4 regions of the Arthrobacter sp. SE2 genome follow, and region 3 is predicted to be linked to each of the others. Evidence: riboswitches for the same ligand, from Rfam matches in the RefSeq annotation. Region 3 holds a riboswitch; each other region holds the start of a gene.
The links. A riboswitch is a leader RNA that binds a small molecule or an ion and turns the genes downstream of it on or off. The one in region 3 is predicted to bind S-adenosylmethionine.
Positions count from the first base shown of each region.

Region 1: another riboswitch for S-adenosylmethionine. It lies ahead of AC4CS3_RS01020 (aminotransferase class V-fold PLP-dependent enzyme); the one in region 3 lies ahead of metX (homoserine O-acetyltransferase MetX).
Region 2: another riboswitch for S-adenosylmethionine. It lies ahead of AC4CS3_RS12740 (hypothetical protein); the one in region 3 lies ahead of metX (homoserine O-acetyltransferase MetX).
Region 4: another riboswitch for S-adenosylmethionine. It lies ahead of AC4CS3_RS18405 (DUF1737 domain-containing protein); the one in region 3 lies ahead of metX (homoserine O-acetyltransferase MetX).

Region 1 is NZ_JBZAYA010000001.1:209,738-214,275, reverse strand. It holds gene AC4CS3_RS01035 (MFS transporter) at 1-352, shown strand, start outside; gene AC4CS3_RS01030 (metal-dependent transcriptional regulator) at 423-1,136, opposite strand; gene AC4CS3_RS01025 (class I SAM-dependent methyltransferase) at 1,166-1,942, opposite strand; gene AC4CS3_RS01020 (aminotransferase class V-fold PLP-dependent enzyme) at 1,993-3,417, opposite strand; SAM riboswitch class IV at 3,453-3,565, opposite strand; gene hisN (histidinol-phosphatase) at 3,727-4,538, opposite strand, start outside.
Region 2 is NZ_JBZAYA010000008.1:69,154-73,691, reverse strand. It holds gene AC4CS3_RS12760 (polysaccharide deacetylase family protein) at 1-240, shown strand, start outside; gene AC4CS3_RS12755 (matrixin family metalloprotease) at 411-1,331, opposite strand; gene AC4CS3_RS12750 (VIT1/CCC1 transporter family protein) at 1,378-2,556, opposite strand; gene AC4CS3_RS12745 (hypothetical protein) at 2,822-3,010, shown strand; gene AC4CS3_RS12740 (hypothetical protein) at 3,049-3,363, opposite strand; SAM riboswitch class IV at 3,378-3,497, opposite strand; gene AC4CS3_RS12735 (sodium:solute symporter family protein) at 3,632-4,538, opposite strand, start outside.
Region 3 is NZ_JBZAYA010000002.1:180,350-184,887, forward strand. It holds gene AC4CS3_RS03595 (alpha/beta hydrolase) at 1-505, opposite strand, end outside; gene AC4CS3_RS03600 (SGNH/GDSL hydrolase family protein) at 575-1,417, shown strand; gene AC4CS3_RS03605 (hypothetical protein) at 1,485-1,925, shown strand; gene metX (homoserine O-acetyltransferase MetX) at 1,927-3,048, opposite strand; SAM riboswitch class IV at 3,062-3,177, opposite strand; gene AC4CS3_RS03615 (bifunctional o-acetylhomoserine/o-acetylserine sulfhydrylase) at 3,338-4,538, opposite strand, start outside.
Region 4 is NZ_JBZAYA010000015.1:54,216-58,753, forward strand. It holds gene AC4CS3_RS18385 (hypothetical protein) at 1-3, opposite strand, end outside; gene ocd (ornithine cyclodeaminase) at 213-1,244, opposite strand; gene AC4CS3_RS18395 (Lrp/AsnC family transcriptional regulator) at 1,407-1,838, opposite strand; gene AC4CS3_RS18400 (hypothetical protein) at 1,894-2,253, shown strand; SAM riboswitch class IV at 2,324-2,436, shown strand; gene AC4CS3_RS18405 (DUF1737 domain-containing protein) at 2,447-2,704, shown strand; gene AC4CS3_RS18410 (rhodanese-like domain-containing protein) at 2,701-3,111, shown strand; gene AC4CS3_RS18415 (O-succinylhomoserine sulfhydrylase) at 3,112-4,320, shown strand; gene AC4CS3_RS18420 (glutamate--cysteine ligase) at 4,330-4,538, opposite strand, start outside.

The sequences.
Region 1 (4,538 bases), on a different contig from region 3:
GCTGCCCGGGCAGATCGTCTTCGGGATCGGCCTCAGCACCTTGGTGGCGCCCCTCACTGCGGCCATCCTGGGCGCGGTACCCACTGAAGAGGCAGGGATCGGCTCCGCAGTGAACAACGCCGTGGCCCGCATCGCAGGCTTGATCTGCATCGCATTTGCAGGGCTCATCATCGGCCCGGTCTTCACCCGCCAAGGTCTCATGAACGCCGTGGTGGTCACCGCTGTGCTGTTCTTCCTCGGGGCGGCGGCATCCGCCGTCGGGATCCGGAACCCGGTCTTGGGCGCTGCGGTGATGGACTCTCCGGAAGGTCCAGCCGCCGACGACGGCGGGACGGCCGCCCAGCGCGCCTGAACAGCGCTTTCTAAGACACGCTTTCTAAGACACGCTTTCTAAGACACGGGCATTTCAGTACACAGCTTCGTCAGCGTTCCGCGAGGACGCAGCCTTCGTGGACAGCGTCCGTGGCCACCCAGAGCGCCGAGGCGACCTCATCGGCGAGATCGTAGTCGCGGCTGCCCGGACCTTTTCCGATCCGCACCACCAGCGCACCGCCGAACGGTTTGCGGCCAATCACCTCGATGCTGGCATCGAGGTCGATTTCCTCGGCAGACAGGTACCGCAGCAGCTCCGGGTTTTCGTCGCTGATCCGGGTGATCTTCCCGGAATGGCCGTCGTCGAGCTCGATCATCCGGTGCGCATGCGGCAGGCTCACCGAACCGTCCGCAGCGGGGATGGGGTCACCATGGGGATCGCGTCCGGGGTTGCCCAGCTTGGCGGCCATGCGATCGATGAACGTGTCCGAGACAGCGTGCTCGAGCATCTCGGCCTCGTCGTGGACTTCATCCCAGCTGTAGCCCAACTCCCTCACGAGGTAGGTCTCGATCAGGCGGTGCCGGCGGACCATGCCCAGGGCAAGCTGCATTCCCTGGGGGGTCAAAGTAATGGCGCTGTAGGGCTGGTGGTCCACCAGGCCTTGGTCCTTGAGTTTGCGGACCATCTCCGAGACGGAGGAATTGGCGACACCGAGCCGCTGCGCGAGCTGTGAGGACGTGATGGGTTTGTCCTGCCACTCCGTAAAGGAGTAGATGACCTTGACGTAGTCCTCGATCGAGGAGGAGGGCGCACTGGTCTTCACGGTTCCAAGCCTATCGTGAACCGGCCGAATCAGACTTTCCGCGCCCGCCAGCTCTGCGTGAGATAAGGCAACGGGATGACCTCGCCCTCGGCATGGCCCAGATGTTCGAAGAGGTACCACTGAAGATTGCCCATGACCTTGGCCCGGGTGGCGTCATTCGCCCTCAGATAGTAGCTGCGCGACTTCACGAGTTCGAGGATATCGGCCGGAGTCACGGGATCCTCCCAGCGCGTCAAGTGACTTTCAAGCCCGGCGAACTCCGGGCCCACCACAGGCCGGAAGTCCGGTTTGTGGACATCGCCGGCATGCATGATGCGGGACAAGCGATGGACCCAGGGCACTGAAGTGTCCAATTGGTTCCAGATCAAGCCGATAACGCCCTGGGGTCGAAGGATCCGGGCGATCTCGGTGCTGGCGGCGAGGGGATCGCACCAGTGCCAGGCCTGGGCAACGCTGACGACGTCGAATGCTGAGTCCGCCAGTCCAGTTGCCTCGGCCGTGCCCTCCAGGGCGACCACTTGTGGATACGTTTTGCGCAGCTGGGTGAGCATGTCCGTGGAAGGGTCCACTGCGGACACAGCCAGCCCGCGCTCGACAAGGAGCGACGTGAACTTCCCCGTGCCGGCGCCGATGTCTGCCACGTCCCGCGCGCCTTCAGGCAGCAGCCAGTCAGCTGAATCCGCAGGGTAGCCGGGCCTGACACGGTCATAGTGTTCTCCGCCGTCCTGGAAACTCTGACCGAGTTCAAGGCGCCGCTCCTCATAGAGCTTCGGGCCAGCTGACGTGCCTTTGGGTCGCGGGGCCACGCAGGAACTCCTTCGTAGGACAGGAAAAATACCCTACGAATCTACCGCAATCAGTCGGTGCTGCAGGGAGCGGCGCCCGCGGTCCCGGGAGTGTTGGGAGCCCACTCCGGGTAGCTTCGGTGGTCGTTCGCCGGCACCCACCGGCCGGCATCCACCACGTAGTCCCAGCCGAGGCCATTGCTCTTGAGCGCCTGGATGCCCGCGATGAGCCGGGTGGCGTCTTCCAAGCGCGAGCCCACGCCGAAACTGGCTCGCAGGGATCCGGAGGGAAGGCCGAGGCGCTTGAGCAACGGGTGGGCGCAAAAGCGTCCGTCGCGCAGGCCAATGCCGTGCTCGGCCGCAAGATAGGCAGCCACAAGTCCGGCGTCGTAGCCCTGGAGCGAGAAGTTCACGACGCCGATGGTGTCCTGGGGATCCGTGTCGCTGAAGATCTGGTGTACGGTCACGCCGTCGATTTCCTTGAGGCCGTCGACCAGATGCGAGCGGATGGCGGCCTCGTGGGCGTGCCATTCATCGTGGTCGAGGCTGGCAATGACCTGCGTGGCCCGGGCGAGGGTGGCCGCGCCGAGTACGTTCGGCGAGCCGCCTTCGTGCCTGGCCGGTCCTGTGGCCCAGCTGACCGAATCGAGGCGCGCTTCGCGGACGGCCCCGCCTCCGGCCAGGTGCGGTGTGCCGGCGTCGAGCCAGTCGGGACGACCCACCAGGACACCTGCGCCGAACGGTGCATAAAGCTTGTGCCCAGAGAAAACCAAGTAGTCGACATCCGCTGCGGCGATGTCGATTCTGCGGTGCGGGGCGAGTTGCGCCGCGTCCACCACAATCCGCGCCCCGAATTCGTGGGCCAAGGCAGCGAGTTCCTTGATGGGCAGGATTTCGCCGGTCACGTTTGACGCGCCGGTGACAGCCAGAAGGCTGACGCCGCCGTGGGAGAGCGCCGTGCGGACATTGGCGACGGTCTCGGACAACGTTCCCGCGGCAACGATGCTGCGGTGGGGGACACTTTGCCACGGGAGGAGATTGGCGTGGTGCTCAATGTCCAGGTAAAGGACTTCGCCAATGTGTCGACCGTCCTCAACTGGCAGGCAGCCGGCCAGTAGATTGAGGGAATCGGTGGTGTTGCGAGTGAAAATGACCGAATCGTCCGGCCGGCCGCCAACGAAGTCACGGACGATGTTGCGGGCGTTTTCATAGACCGAGGTGCTGATTTGGGAGGCATAGCCTGCGCCGCGGTGGACGCTCGCGTAGTACGGCAGGATCTCGTTGAGGTACGCGGAAACCACGGTCAGCGCAGGTGCGGAAGCGCCGTAGTCAAGGTTGGCGTAGCGGATGTGGCCGCCCTGGATCAAGGGTGCCTGCAACTCCGCGCCGGTGACCGCGGCGAGCGGGCGCGATGCCCGGGGGAGGGTTTCACCGCGGTGCTGTGCAGATTCGTTGTTCAGCGAAAGAGCCGGGGAAGTAAATGTGGCTGTGCTCATGGGACCTCACTCAAGAGGGACCCCTGCGTGCAGGGGGTCCGCGCTTGCCGCATCCGTTCCGGACCGGCCGGGTCGTCACCCGGGGCACCCCGCCGCGATGGAGGGTTGCCGGCCAGCAAACCGGGGTTTCGCGCTGGCACTCGTGACCTGTAAAGAGCGTAGGACACCAGCAAGGCTCATTCCAATGTGACCGGCGATTGTTAAGCGGATTATTACACCGCCGGAAAAGTGTGCCTTCTGCCGAAGAAAAAACGGCGGACACCCCCAAAAGTGGGCGTCCGCCGTCGTTTATTCAGTGGAGAGAGCGGACTAGAGGAGGTCGTCGAGCTCGGGGTTGAGCCTCTTGAGGACCTCGGAGTGCAGGATCGAGTTAGTGGCCACGGCGTTTCCGCCGAAGGGACCATCCGCACCGTCCAGGGACGTGAAGCGCCCCCCGGCTTCCGTCACGATCGGCACCAAAGCCGCCATGTCGTAGACCTGGAGTTCCGGCTCGGCGGCGATGTCCACGGCGCCCTCGGCCACGAGGCAGTAGGACCAGAAGTCGCCGTACGCACGGCTGCGCCAGACATCGTTCTCGAGGCCCAGGAAGTTGTCCAGCTTATCGTGCTGCTTCCACTCGGAAAGCTCGGAGTAGGAAAGCGAGGCGTCTTCGAGCCGCGACACGTTGGAAACCTTCAACCGGGTGGCTGCGGCCAGCGACCGGCCCATGTAGGCGCCCGAGCCCTTGGCCGCCCACCAACGCTTGCCGAGCGCCGGAGCGCTCACGAGCCCCACTACTACCTCGCCCTCGTCCACGAGGGCGATCAGCGTAGCCCAGACGGGTACGCCACGCACGAAGTTCTTGGTCCCGTCAATGGGATCGATGATCCAACGCCGCGAGCCGTGGCCCGTGCTGCCGAATTCTTCCCCGAGGACGGCGTCGCGGGGGCGGGAACGGGAGAGCTGCCCGCGGATTGCTTCTTCGGCGGCTTTGTCTGCATCGGTGACGGGGCTCAGGTCGGGTTTGGTCTCGACCTGGAGGTCCAGGGCCTTGAACCGCTCCATTGTCAGGGAATCGACGGAGTCGGCCAGGACGTGTGCCAGCCGCAGGTCGTCGTTGTAGCTCGAATCGGGTTGGGTCA
Region 2 (4,538 bases), on a different contig from region 3:
GTCTTGACCAACCACCCGTTCATCTCCGGCCGTCCATCCAAGGCCGTTGCCTTGGAGCGGCTGATCGAACGCGTCAAGGCCATGGACGGGATGTGGGTGACCACTTTGGAGCGGATCGCCGAACACGCCATGGCCACGGTCAACGAGATCCACAGCCATGCCCGGATCGAGGTCCCCTCCTACCCAGGCGCAGGAGCCAGCTTCAAGCCTGCCCGTTTGCTGGAAGCCATCCCCAGATAGCTCAACCCGTCCCCGCCCAACTAACTCGCAGTTGTTGTCGTTATCAGGGCTCAAAACGGCATCTAATGCGTGGGCCCACGCCGCAAGGGTTCCCTGGCCGAGCTTGCGAGGCAAGGGTGGCGGTGGGGACTAGTTGGGTGGGGCATAGCTCAGGCAGGGCCTCGACTGGGCTAGAGATCGCTCCGGCACGGGGCCGTGTGGAGTTTGTAGAGTCCGTTCAGGTCTCCGGCTGCCAGGCCATCCGGGGCGCCGATCTCCGGATACATGAGCTGGATGGGGTCCTCTACGTGGTCAAGGCCCACGACGTGGCCAAGTTCGTGTTGAATCACGGCGGAGACGTAATGCGCGCCCCCGGGGACGCCCAGCAGTTCCGTGATTTGCGGGGCGTCGAGGTCCAGGCTTCCGGAGACGTAGCTCTTGGGTCCGGTGCCGAAGCTGTACATGGTGCTGCCGCCGGTTCCGATAACGGTTCCTGCCAACGCCGGAGCCGCCGCGGGCGTGGTCCAGGAAATCAACAGCGGTGCCCAACGATCTCCATAGAGCGCGGGCTGGTAGGGCTTGCGCTTCTCGGAGGGGCTTTCCGTGCTGGGGCCGTCGTCAACGAATTTGAGGCCGGTGGCGGCAGCGATCTTGGCGATGGCGTCGGCGATGAGCCCCTCGGATCCGGCCGGGGCGAGGGCTGCGTTGACCACGTAGTGCAGCGGCCGGCACGGAGAGTAGCCAACGGGGGTGCCGTCGGCGTTGGTGGCCAGGAATTTGTAGGAGCCGCTGGCTGCCGCAGGCTTCGCGGGGGAGCCGAGCGGCTGCCCGGCTTCCTCCAGTCCAGGCGGTGGGGTATCCGGCGCACGAGCCGCCTTTTGTGGTCCCTGCCCGGGAGCCCCGTCCTGCCCGGGCGTGTTTGCGGTGGCATGGGCAGAAGGGGTCAGGTTTGGAAGCAAACCTGTGATGCCGGGGCCGCCGCGGAGGAATCCACTGACAAGCACGGCTACGGCAGCAACCGCCGCCACCACCAGCAAGTTTCGGAACAGCGCCAGAACGGTACTGGGGCGCTTGGACGGCGGACCGCCGTCGTAACCGTAGTTTGAATGCAAGTCTTCCCCCAAGTCCCTGCACCGGCGCCCCGTCGGGCCGGCGCTACTAACCGATGACTGCGCCGAAGACGAGTCCCAGCCCATACGTTGCCGCCGCCGCACCGAGCCCGATGGCCAGCTGCCGGAGGCCGCGGGTCAGCGGCGAGGTTCCGGACAACAAGCCGACGACGGCGCCGGTCGACAGAAGCGCGATGCCCACCAGCGTACCGGCCACAGCAAGCGCCGCGAAGCCCGTCATGCCGAAGATGAACGGCAGGATGGGCACGATGGCGCCCGAAGCGAAGAAGCAGAAGCTCGAGATTGCGGCGCCCCAGGCGGAGCCTACGGCCTGGTGCTCATTGACGGTTTCTTCCACTTCGGGGTGGAGCGAGAGGCTGGGATCGCAATCGCAGCTGTAGAGGCCCATGCGTTCGGCGGCCCGGTGTTCGGCGGCTTCGCGGGACATGCCCCGGGCCAGATACACGAGGACCAGCTCATTGTGCTCGATGTCCAGTGCAGGGGCTGCGGTCAGCGTGGCCTGGGTGGGCCGGGTGGCCTTGAGGAGCTCGAGTTGCGAGCGGACCGAGACATACTCGCCGGCACCCATGGACAGGGCGCCCGCCAGCAGGCCCGCGATGCCGCTGAACAGGACCACGGTGGCGGGAACGCCGGTGGCCGCCATGCCCATCACGAGGGAAAGGTTGCTGACCAGGCCATCATTGGCGCCGAATACGGCGGCGCGGAAGGTGCCGGACAACCTGTTGCGGCCGCGCGTCGCCAGGCCGCGGACTACTTCTTCGTGGATCTGTTCGTCGGCCGCCATGGCGCGGGTCGCTGCTGGATCCTTCGCGTAAGGCGAGCGGCCTTCAGCCCGTTGGGCGAGGGCCAGCACGAACACAGATCCGAAGTTCCGGGCCAGGAAGCCGAGCATTCGGCTTCGGACCGAGGCCGCCTTAGGCATGCCGGCATGTTCGCCGAGGAGCTTGAGCCAGTGTGCCTCATGGCGGCCTTCAGCCTCTGCGAGGGCCAAGAGGATTTCGCGTTCCTCGCCGTCACGACGCTGCGCCAGTTGGCGGTAAACGGCGGCCTCGGCTCGCTCATCCGCCAGGTACTGCCGCCAGCGCTTGATGTCCGACGACGACGGGGGAGTCTTGGGGGCTGCTACGTCTTGCGATGGACTGCTTGAGTCCTGCGGATTGTCTGAATGCGAGTTGTCTGGATGCGAGGGTTTTGTGTGCGGTTGCACCGGGACTCCTGGGTTGCTGGGGCGGGCTTCATCGCCTCATTGCGGCTCCACTCTATCGCCAATTTCCGCGGTTTTTCGGCCGGTAATCCTCACTGGAGAATTTAGGTCCCCCTCAAAAACAGGAGGCTCCCGGGAAGCCTTGACCGCGGCTGGGGGCAGTGCTGGGATGGATGGACAGGGTCCACGAATTGGCGGGGTAGCGCTGGACGGTTGCCTCCTATGCCTGTGCGATGGGCTCAGCGGCACGTCGAACGGAGGTTGCACCATGGACAGCACCGAGACCCACGCCCGCCACCCCGACCGTCCCACGGTCGAGGCCGATCCCGCCTATGACTACAACGAGGACCTGGCGGTGGACGAGGACTGGGAGGACCAATCCGAGGTTCTTGACGACGACGAGCGGCCGGTTGCCCTCGATGCCGACGAACACCGTGAGGCTGAAGATATCGAATAGCCCCGGCTCGCTAAACCCGACGTGCTAAACCCTGGCAGCTAAAACGCGCTCAGGATGAAGTGCTTCTGCACGCCTGCCCGGTGCCCGGTTGCCGCCACCGTAAGGGTGAGTTTCCGTGTCGCCGGGAACCAGCGGGCGGGCTGGACCGCCTTTGAGAGCGCTTCGGTGATGAGCCGCGGCTCATGATGCCAATAGCGTTCCAAGTTCCCGTCCACCACGAACGTGATGGAGCCTTGGGACAGGTCGACGCCTGGAATCACCCGGACGAACTCGTCCACCCGCCGGGGGCGGGGCAACAATAGGGTGCCAGACTGGGTGGTGCGGTCGGCGCCGGCGCCGTTTTCGAAAGGCATGGCCTTCTCCTGTGGAGTTGCTCTTGCCCGTTCGGTTGTCTCTGGTCCGAGCCGGGCCGCTTCTTCATCCGAACCACCCGTGAACATGGGGTTGGCGTGTGGCAAGTCGGAGCTTGGCACCACATCTCTTGAAGCTCTTCCTACTGTACATGGAACGGTACAATCGCTGCCCGGTATTAAGGCCCGGTAGAAACGGTTCCAAACGGCAGCGGCGCCGCACCCTCGAGGAGAAGGTGCGGCGCCGCCGTCGTACTTGGTTCTGTGAAGCTTAGTGGCTGGCAACCGGGTGGGCTTCCAAGGGGAGTTCCTCCACGGCCGCTCCGGCAACGCGGCGGTCCCAAGCTTCGCGGACCGCGGGCTCGGTTGGCGGGGTCAGCAGGGAGACCACAACGTAGACCAGGAGCGAGGCGCCGAGGCCCCAGTAGATGGGATCGTTGGCGTAGACGCCGTCTTCGCTGGGGATGATTCCCGTGGCGTAGGCGATCAGCAGGCCAAGCGTCAGTACGGACCCGACTGCCATGGACCAGGCCGCGGCAATACCGGTGCCGCGCTTCCAGACCAGGCCGCCCAGGATGGCAACCAGGAGTCCACCCACCAGGATGTCGTAGGCAATGGTCAGGGCCACCACGACGTCTTGCGCCGCCATCGAGATCAGCACGGCCACGATGCCCAGGCCAAGGACCCAGTACCGGTTGGCCTTGACGTCGTGCTCGGGGTTTTCGGTGTCGTCGGTGTTGATTGTCTTGCCGAACCAGCTGGCCACGAACGGGACTACGTCGGCGCGGGCAACGGTGGCCGCGGCGATGAGGGCCCCGGAAGCGGTGGACATCATGGCCGCGACCGCCGCGGCCATGACGAGGCCGCCGATGCCGATCGGCAGGATGTGGGTGGCTACCTCGGCGTAGACAACATCCTTGCCAAGGGCCTTCACGTCGATGTTGGGCAGGGCCACGCGGGCGGCCAGGCCGATCAAGGCGCCGGCGACGCCGTACAGGACGCAGTAGATGCCGGCAGTGGCGCCGCCCCAACGGGCCACCTTGGGGGTCTTGGCGGTGAAGACGCGCTGCCAGATGTCCTGGCCGATCAGGAGGCCCAGGGTGTAGACCACGAAGTACGTGACGATGGTCTGCGCTCCGATGCCGTCCAACTGGAAGAAGCTGGCGTCAACCCGGGCA
Region 3 (4,538 bases):
GGGTGATGACAGGATCCTGCTGATCCCGGCCCCAGAAGAGCGGCACGGAACCGTCCAGTTCGGCGTCGCGGAATGCGGGGTCGGCATCGGCGTCGACGGCGAAGCCCGAAAGCCCGACGACGGCGGCAAAGTCCGCCGGGCGCTGCCGGAGCAGCGAGGTGGCCATGGCCATACCCATGGAAAACCCGAGGAGCGTCACCGAGCTGTGGTTGGACTTGAACGAGTCCAGCCAGGAAAACACGTACTCCGCGGCGTCCTTGACGGCGTCGAGGGAGTAGTCGATGGACGCCGTGAGCGGGAACCACGTGAAGCCAGGGCCCGTCGCGATCGGCGCGCGGAGCGAAGCGACGACGAAGTCCTGGGGCAACAGCCCGGCAAGGCTGAAGAGGTCCTGCTCGTTGGAGCCGTAACCGTGCAACAGGACCAACAACGGCTTTCCAGCCCGCTCCTCCTCGTCGTGGGACCACAAAACGACCGGGGCGGGAAAGGCAGAAGCTTGACTCATGGGACTATTCTTGCAGTTACCCATGAGTAACAAGCTACGGGCGCGTAGCGTTGCAGCAAGAGGCAGGATATGAACGTGAGTGACACTGATTCCACGGTGGAGGCAAAGCCGGACGAGCGGATTCATCCGTGGACGCGCTACGTGGCATTGGGTGATTCCTTTACCGAAGGCATCGGCGACCCGGAACCCAACAATCCAGGGGGACATCGCGGCTGGGCCGACCGCGTAGCCGAGGAACTGAGCAGGGGACACCGGGATTTCGCCTACGCCAACCTGGCCATCCGCGGGCGGCTGCTCCAGCAGATCCTCGACGAACAACTTGGCCCGTGCATGGACCTCAAGCCGGACCTCGTGAGCATCTCCGCAGGCGGCAACGACCTTATCCGTCCCGGCGGCGACCCCGACGCCCTGGCCGAGAAACTCGATGCCGCCGTACAGACCCTGAGTTCCGAAGGCGCCACCGTGGTTCTCTTCAACGGCCCGGACACCGTGTCGTCAGTACTTGGCCGGATCCGCGGCAAGGTGGCCATCTACAACGAAAACCTCCGCACCGTGGCCGGCCGCCACGATGCCGTGATCGCTGATATGTGGTCCCTGCGCCAACTCTCCAACTCCCAGATGTGGGACGAAGACCGCCTGCATTTCTCGCCGCTCGGCCACCACACCATCGCCGCGATGCTCCTCGACTCACTCAATGTGCCGCACAACCTCGAGCCGCTGTTCCCCAAGCCGCTCCCCCAGCGCAGTTGGCGCGAAGCCTGCTCGGGCGACCTCGTATGGGCACGCGAGTATTTTGTCCCCTGGGTCATCCGGCGGATCCGGCACCAGTCCTCCGGCGACGGTATCTTGCCGAAACGCCCGACGCCGGGACCCGTCTTCGGTCCTGCCGACACCTTCCTGCCCCGGAGTTGAGCGGGAACCACAGGGCGGGTCACAGGGAGCGAGGCTAAGCTGGTGAAAGACCTAGGAGGCCTCTACCGTGAACAATTTGATCTTCTGGATCATCGTCTGCTCTTGGCTGATTCCGATGGGGATCCGCATGTACAACCGATCGCGCCAACGCAGGCTCCGGGACTATCCTCCACAGAACTACCCCGGTCAGCCCTATCCTCCACAGAACTACCCCGGTCAGCCCTATCCTCCACAGAACTACCCCGTCGGATACCCGGAGCAACCCCCGGTAATCTTCCCGGCTGAGCCGCAACCCCCGGTGCCGACGCCCGTACCGCAGGCCGCTCCGCCGTCGTCGGCTGCTCCGCAAACGAACAGCCCGCCCCAGCCGAACAGCGCGCCCCAGCCGAACAGCGCGCCCCAAGGCTACCGGGCACGGAAACTGGCCGAACTGGACCAGGACTACAGCGACGGGAAAATCGCCATGGAGGATTACATGAAGCTCCGCCAGGAGATCATGAACGGCTGATTCAGCCGAAGAAAGCTTCGCGCAGTTGGGGGCCGAGCTGGCCGATCTCGGTGAGGAAACCGTCGTGCCCGATCGGCGCCTCGATCACGTGAACGGGAACTTCTCCCGGCAAGGCCTTGGCCAGCTCGTGGGATTGTTCCGGGAAGTAGAGGCGGTCCGAGTCCACCGAGGCAACGAAGAACTTCGCCGTTGCCACGGACAGCGCGTCCTCCAATGAGCCCCGGCCGCGGGTGATGTCGTGGCTCATGAGGGCCTCGGTGATGGCGATGTAACTGTTGGCGTCGAAGCGCTGGACCAGCTTGCTGCCCTGGTGGTCGAGGTAGCTCTCCACCTGGTAACGGCCTCGGTCCCCTAATGCGGCAGCCTGGAGGGGTGCCTCGCCGCCTTGGGCGTTCCTGCCGAAGCGGAAGTCCAGCTCATCCGCCGAACGGTAGGTGATGTGGGCGATCCGCCGGGCAAGGGCCAGCCCTGCCTCGGGCGCGGCCTGGCCATAGTAGTCGCCGCCGTTGAAGTCGGCGTCCTGCCGGATGGCGAGCGTCTGGGCCTGCGCGAACGCGATCTGTTCGGCAGTGCTGTACGCCCCGATCGAAATCACGGCGCATCGCTTGACGCGGTCCGGATAGCTGACGGCCCATTCCAGTGCGCGTGCACCGCCCATGGACCCGCCCACGACCGTGTGCCAGCTGTGGATCCCCAAAGCGTCGGCCAGCCGGGCTTCGGCCACGGTGCTGTCCCGCAGGGTCACGAGCGGGAAGCGGGAGCCCCACGGCCTGCCGTCAGGAGCGCTCGACGACGGCCCGGTGCTGCCGTAGCAGCCTCCCACGATGTTGACGGAGACCACGAAGTAGCGGTCCGTGTCGATGGTGGCGCCCGGACCAACGAGTTGCTCCCACCAGCCATCTTCGTCGCTCTCGCCACGGGCCACATGGGTGCTGCCCGTCAGGGCGTGTTCCACCAGGACAGCGTTGGAAGCGTCGGCGTTGAGCCGCCCCCATGTTTCGTACGCAAGGAGGACCTCCGGCAGGAAACCTCCGGCCTCCAGTTCGAGCCCGCCCACGGAAACATATTTGAGGGTTCCGTCCTGGGTACCGGAAAGGGGTATGGCTGTTGCAGCAATTGTCATTCGTTGACACCTCACATCGCGCTTGCCCGCCGCCAACACAGCGAAGGGCCAGGTCTTCACCCGGGGCACCCCGCCGCGATTGGAGGGTTGCCGGCCAGCAAGCCGGGGCTGTCGCTGGCACTCATGACCTATAGGAAGAGTCTAGGAAAACCGGACCCCTCCTGACGAAGATTATGACACCTTTGTGACACTTGACCGTGTTTTGTTCACGAAGCAGTGACCAAGGAGGCCAGCCGGCGAAGATTCATGCGGCGTCGCCCGCCGGCCTCCTGCGCCATCCGGAGCGGTACTAGCGGCCCTTCGCTGCCCGGAATCCTGACTCGAGGTCGGCGAGGATGTCGTCGATGTGCTCGATCCCGACGGACAGCCGCACCAGGCCCGGGGTCACTCCGGCCACGGCCTGCTGTTCGGGGGTCAGCTGGCTGTGTGTCGTGGACGCGGGGTGGATGACCAAGGATCGGACGTCCCCGATGTTTGCCACGTGCGAATGCAGTTCCAGGGCGTCCACGAAGCGTTTGCCGGCGTCGATCCCGCCGCGGATGGTGAAGGACACCACCGCGCCGGTGCCGCGGGGTCCGTACTTCCGCCCGCGTTCGAACCACGGACTGGAAGGCAGCCCCGCGTACGCGACCGATTCGACGTCGTCGCGCCCTTCGAGCCACTGCGCCACTTTGGTGGCGTTCTCCACGTGGCGTTCCACCCGCAGGCTGAGGGTTTCGATTCCTTGGGAGATCAGGAAAGCGTTGAACGGGGAAACCGCCGAGCCGAGGTCCCGCAGGAGCTGGACCCGGGCCTTGAGGATGTAGGAGAGGTTCGCGCCGAGGGCACCGTCCTTGCCGAGGTCGCGGGCATAGACCAGGCCGTTGTAGCTGGGGTCCGGAGTGTTGAAGTTGGGGAACCGCCCGGGGTCCTTGCCGAAATCGAAGTTGCCCGAGTCCACAATGACGCCGGCAATGGCGGACCCGTGCCCGCCCAGGTACTTGGTGGCCGAATGCACCACGATGTCCGCGCCCCACTCGATCGGCCGGATCAAGTAGGGCGTGGCGAGGGTGTTGTCCACAACAAGCGGGACTCCGGCTTCGTGCGCGATGCGGGAGACGCCCTCGATGTCCAAAACGTCCTGGCGGGGGTTGGAGACGACTTCGGCGAAGAACAGCTTGGTGTTCGGCCGCACGGCGTCGCGCCAGTGGTCGAGGTTGTCCGGGTCCTCGACGAAGGTGACTGAGATTCCGAATTTCTTCAGCGTGTGCGCTAGCAGGTTGTACGTGCCACCGTAGAGGCTCGGGCTGGCGACCAGGTGGTCGCCCGCCTCGGCGACGTTGAGGATGGCGAACGTTTCCGCGGCCTGCCCGGAGCTCAGCAGGAGTGCCGCGAGGCCCCCCTCCAGGCTCGCTATGCGCTGTTCCACCGCATCCTGCGTGGGGTTGCCGATCCGGGTGTAGATGGGCGCCAGCTCGGCCAGCGCAAAGCGGTTGGCCGCGCTTTCCGCG
Region 4 (4,538 bases), on a different contig from region 3:
CATGAATCCGAGTGTAGCGGGCAGGCAAATTTAGCATGGCGACCCTATTGTGCCGCCATGCCCTCAGTAGTTAACTAGTTGCGGCCGGTCAAGCTTGTTAAACGTCTGGTGCGCCGGTTCTGGGGCCGGCGCACCAGACTTCCCCAACTAACTCGCATTTGTTGTCGTTTAGCGGCCTGTAAACGACAACAACTGCGAGTCAGTTGGGCTTCTCAGGATCCGATGGGAGAAAGTGCCCGCACCAGACCGAAAAGGTCCTTGGGGTCATCGGGGTTCGCGACGAGGTCGATCTCCTCGAAAAATTCCGAACCCTCAACGGCATCGCGCAGATACCGCAGGGCGGAAAAGTCCTCGATCGCGAAGCCCACGGAATCGAAAATCGTGATCTGGTCCGTGGCGGTGCGGCCCGGCGCGTGCCCGCACAGGACCTGCCAGAATTCCGTGACGGGAAATTCGGCGGACATTTGTTGGATCTCGCCTTCAATCCGCGTCTGGGGATCGTATTCCACAAAGACATCGCCGAGGCCCAGGATGGCAGCGTCGAGTTCGGTCTTCCCTGGGCAATCGCCACCGATCGCGTTGATGTGAACACCAGGCGAGACCTGGGCAGCCGTCAGGATGGTGGCATTCGCCTTGTCCGCCGTGCAGGTGGTGATGACATCGGCGCCCTCCACTGCAAGGGCCGCCGAGCCCGCGATGGTGATGTCGAAGCCGAGGGGAGACATGTTCCGGACGAACTTCTCCATCGCAGCCGGATCCGTGTCCCAGATCCTGACAGTGTTTATGCCCAGGGCCGCCCGGAAGGCCAGGGCCTGAAACTCCGATTGGGTTCCGGTCCCGATCATCGCCATGATGCGGGCATCGGGGCAGGCGAGTTTCTTCGCGACCATCCCGGACGTGGCCGCCGTCCGCAGCGCTGTCAGCACAGTCATCTCTGCGAGGAACGTCGGGTAGCCGTTATGGACGTCGGACAGGACACCGAAAGCTGTCACCGTCTGGAAGCCACGCGCTGGATTCGAAGGGTGTCCATTTACATACTTGAAGCCGTATGTTTCCCGGTCGCTGGTGGGCATCAACTCGATGACCCCAAATGGCGTGTGACTTGCCACCCGCGGAGTCTTGTCAAAAGATTCCCACCGCCGGAAGTCGTCTTCCAAGTATCGAATCATCTCCGAGATGATGGTCTCCGGGCCTCGCCCGGCCGTCCAGCGAACCATATTGCGGACATCGACAAAGCGCGTCATGTGCGCTCCTTTCCCTTACAAGCACTGTTGCTACGAGGCTACGGAGCGGCGATATGCATCCACAATTGCCAAAGTACGTACTTTTCATTGAAAAGCTGGACAAAATGATGAACACGTCTTTACATAATGCTCATTGGATACAGGCGTCCGTCATCCGGACGGCTACCGCAGGACGGAACTGAGCAACAGGCTCGTCTCGCTATTGACGATCCCCTCGATGCCGCGGATCCTGCCCAACACCTGGTCAAAGTCGCTGAGGCTTTCCGTGCGCAGCTCGGCCACGAGATCCCAACCGCCGTTCGTGGTGTGCAGCGCCCAAATCTCGGGAAGCCCCCTGAGCTGGCGAATGACTTTGTCGGCCGATCTTCCCTCCACTGCTATGAGCGCAATAGCCCTAATCGCAAGTGGATCGACCTCGTCGCGCACCCTGGCAGTGAAACCAACGATGGTTCCCGAGGAGACAAGACGCTCGAGCCGGCTATTCACAGTGGCCCTGGCTACGCCCAGCTTACGCGCGAGGCTCGCCACGGACGCCCTGCCGTCCTCCCGGAGGGCGGAGAGGAGCTGACGGTCAAGGTCGGTGAGTGCTGCCATAAAGATAAACGTATCGCCCATTCCCCAAGCGGGCCTGAGTCCGTAGGGTATCGACATGAGCATCTACATCAGCCCCGACTCTGCTGCATGGTCGCTGACGGCCATGGCGACTGGTGCGTCAGCGGGATCAATCGATGATGCAAACGGCATGTCCAACTTGGTGAAGGAAATCTACGAGACAGAAGGTTTCGAAGCCCTGTCGGGTGTGGTTTTTGCCTTGGCTCATCACAACAGCCTCTCGCTGCACGCGCTCGCCACGGCCACCGGGATATCCGTGCACGAGTTGCTGGAAATCCGGAAGCACCAAGGTTCCACTTTCCATTACTCGCCTACGGGAGTAGCGTCGCGGTTTGACGCCATTCCACCCCGGATCCAGGCAAGCCTTGAACCGCTGCCGAAAGAAACCGACGCCTAAGACCCCCGGTTACGGAACATGACGACGGCCGGTGATGCAGGCCGCCGTCGTGGATGTTATTTTCTTCTTGAGTAATGAGCACCAGCGCGAAGCCCTGACTTGCTGGTCGGCAACCCTCTCTCCGGCGGGGTGCCTCAGGTGACTACTCGGCGTATCGACACTTTCGAACTGCAAGCGTGACTGAGGAGCACCAATGCCTGAACCCACCGAAGAAAAACTCTCGTACCGTCTCATCACGGGCCCTGACACGAAGGATTTCTGCGAGCGGATCTCCACCGCCCTCGCGGAGGGATATGTGTTGCACGGCAGCCCAGCCGCGACCTTCAACGGCAGTGACGTGATTGTGGCGCAGGCCATCGTCCTCCCCGCAGCGATCGCCAGCGCGGACGCAGCAGTTGCCAATGCAGTAGACCAGCTTGATGAAGAGTTCGACGGCGAGGGCCACGCATGAGCTATGCAGGCGACCTCAGCCCGCACGACGCCTGGGCCAAACTGGAACAAGGCGCCATCCTGGTGGACGTCCGCACCGAAGGCGAGTGGGCACACATCGGGATCCCGGACACCAAAGCCACCGAGAACGATCCCTTGTTCATCCAGTGGAACCTGGCCGGCGGGATCCCCAACTCACGCTTCATCGACGATCTGAAGCAGCAGGCTCCGGAAGCGGACGGCACCGAACTGGTCTTCCTGTGCCGCTCCGGCCAGCGTTCCATCGCCGCTGCGATCGCCGCAACACAGGCCGGCTACACCGCCTACAACGTCCTCGAGGGCTTCGAGGGCGAACCGGACCGCTACGGCGAGCGAACCGTGAACGGCTGGAAAAACCGTGGACTTCCGACGAACCTGGGGAACATCTAAGTGACTTTCAATCCTGACGCCGCCGGCTGGAGCCCTGACACCCAGGCAGTCCGCGGCGGTCTTGACCGCACCAACTTCCAAGAAACGTCCGAGGCCGTCTTCCTGAACTCCGGCTTCGTCTATGAGTCCGCCGCAGCCGCAGAGCGCGCATTCACGGGCGAGGACGAGCGCTTCGTCTACTCCCGTTACGGCAACCCCTCCGTGGCCACTTTCCAGGAGCGACTCCGCCTGCTCGAAGGCACCGAAGCGTGTTTCGCGACGGCGTCGGGCATGTCCGCTGTCTTCACCGCCCTCGGTGCGTTGCTGGCCGCCGGCGACCGCGTGGTTGCCGCCCGCTCGCTCTTCGGTTCCTGCTTCGTGATCCTCAACGAGATCCTGCCCCGTTGGGGCGTCGAGACCGTCTTCGTGGACGGCCCGGACCTGGACCAGTGGCGTGCCGCATTGTCCGAGCCGACAACGGCAGTGTTCTTCGAGTCGCCGTCGAACCCCATGCAGGAAATCGTGGACATTGCAGCGGTGAGCGAACTAGCCCACGCGGCGGGCGCTACCGTCGTCGTCGACAACGTCTTCGCCACTCCGCTGCTGCAGCGCTGCGGCGATCTCGGCGCGGACGTGATTGTCTACTCGGGCACCAAGCACATCGATGGCCAGGGCCGGGTCCTGGGCGGAGCAATCCTGGGCACCAAGGAATTCATCGACGGTCCCGTGAAGCAGCTCATGCGGCACACCGGGCCGTCGCTTTCCGCGTTCAACGCCTGGGTCCTGACCAAGGGCCTGGAGACGATGGCGCTGCGCGTCAATCACTCCTCGGCGTCTGCGTTGCGGATCGCCGAATGGCTTGAGGAACAGCCGGCCATCAGCTGGGTCAAGTACCCGCTGTTGAAGTCGCACCCGCAGTTCGAGCTCGCCGCGAAGCAAATGAAGGCCGGCGGAACCGTGCTCACCTTCGAGCTGCTCCCCTCTGCCGGGCGATCGGCGAAAGAGGCCGCCTTCGCGCTGCTGGACGGGCTCGCCGTGATCGATATCTCGAACAACCTGGGCGACTCCAAGTCCCTCATCACCCACCCCGCCACCACCACGCACCGCGCCATGGGTCCGGAAGGCCGCGCGGCCATTGGCCTGAGCGACGGCGTCGTGCGGCTTTCGGTGGGGCTGGAGGATGTGGACGACCTCATCGGGGACCTGGAGCGGGCCCTCAAGGAGGTTTAGCTCGGCGGGTTAACCCGGCGCTTCGCGCCAGTCTTGGCGCACCCAGGTGAGGACGGGCTGCGGCTTGGTGTCGCTCTCGTCCCTCTCCGAGCGCATCGTGATCTGAACGGCGTGCTCGACGACGGCGGCCAGCCCGGCGGCGTCGGGCGCGCCCCCGTTGGTCTCGCTCCAGCGCCCGGCAACACCACGCTGTTCGATAGCGCCGTTGCCACGGCCCA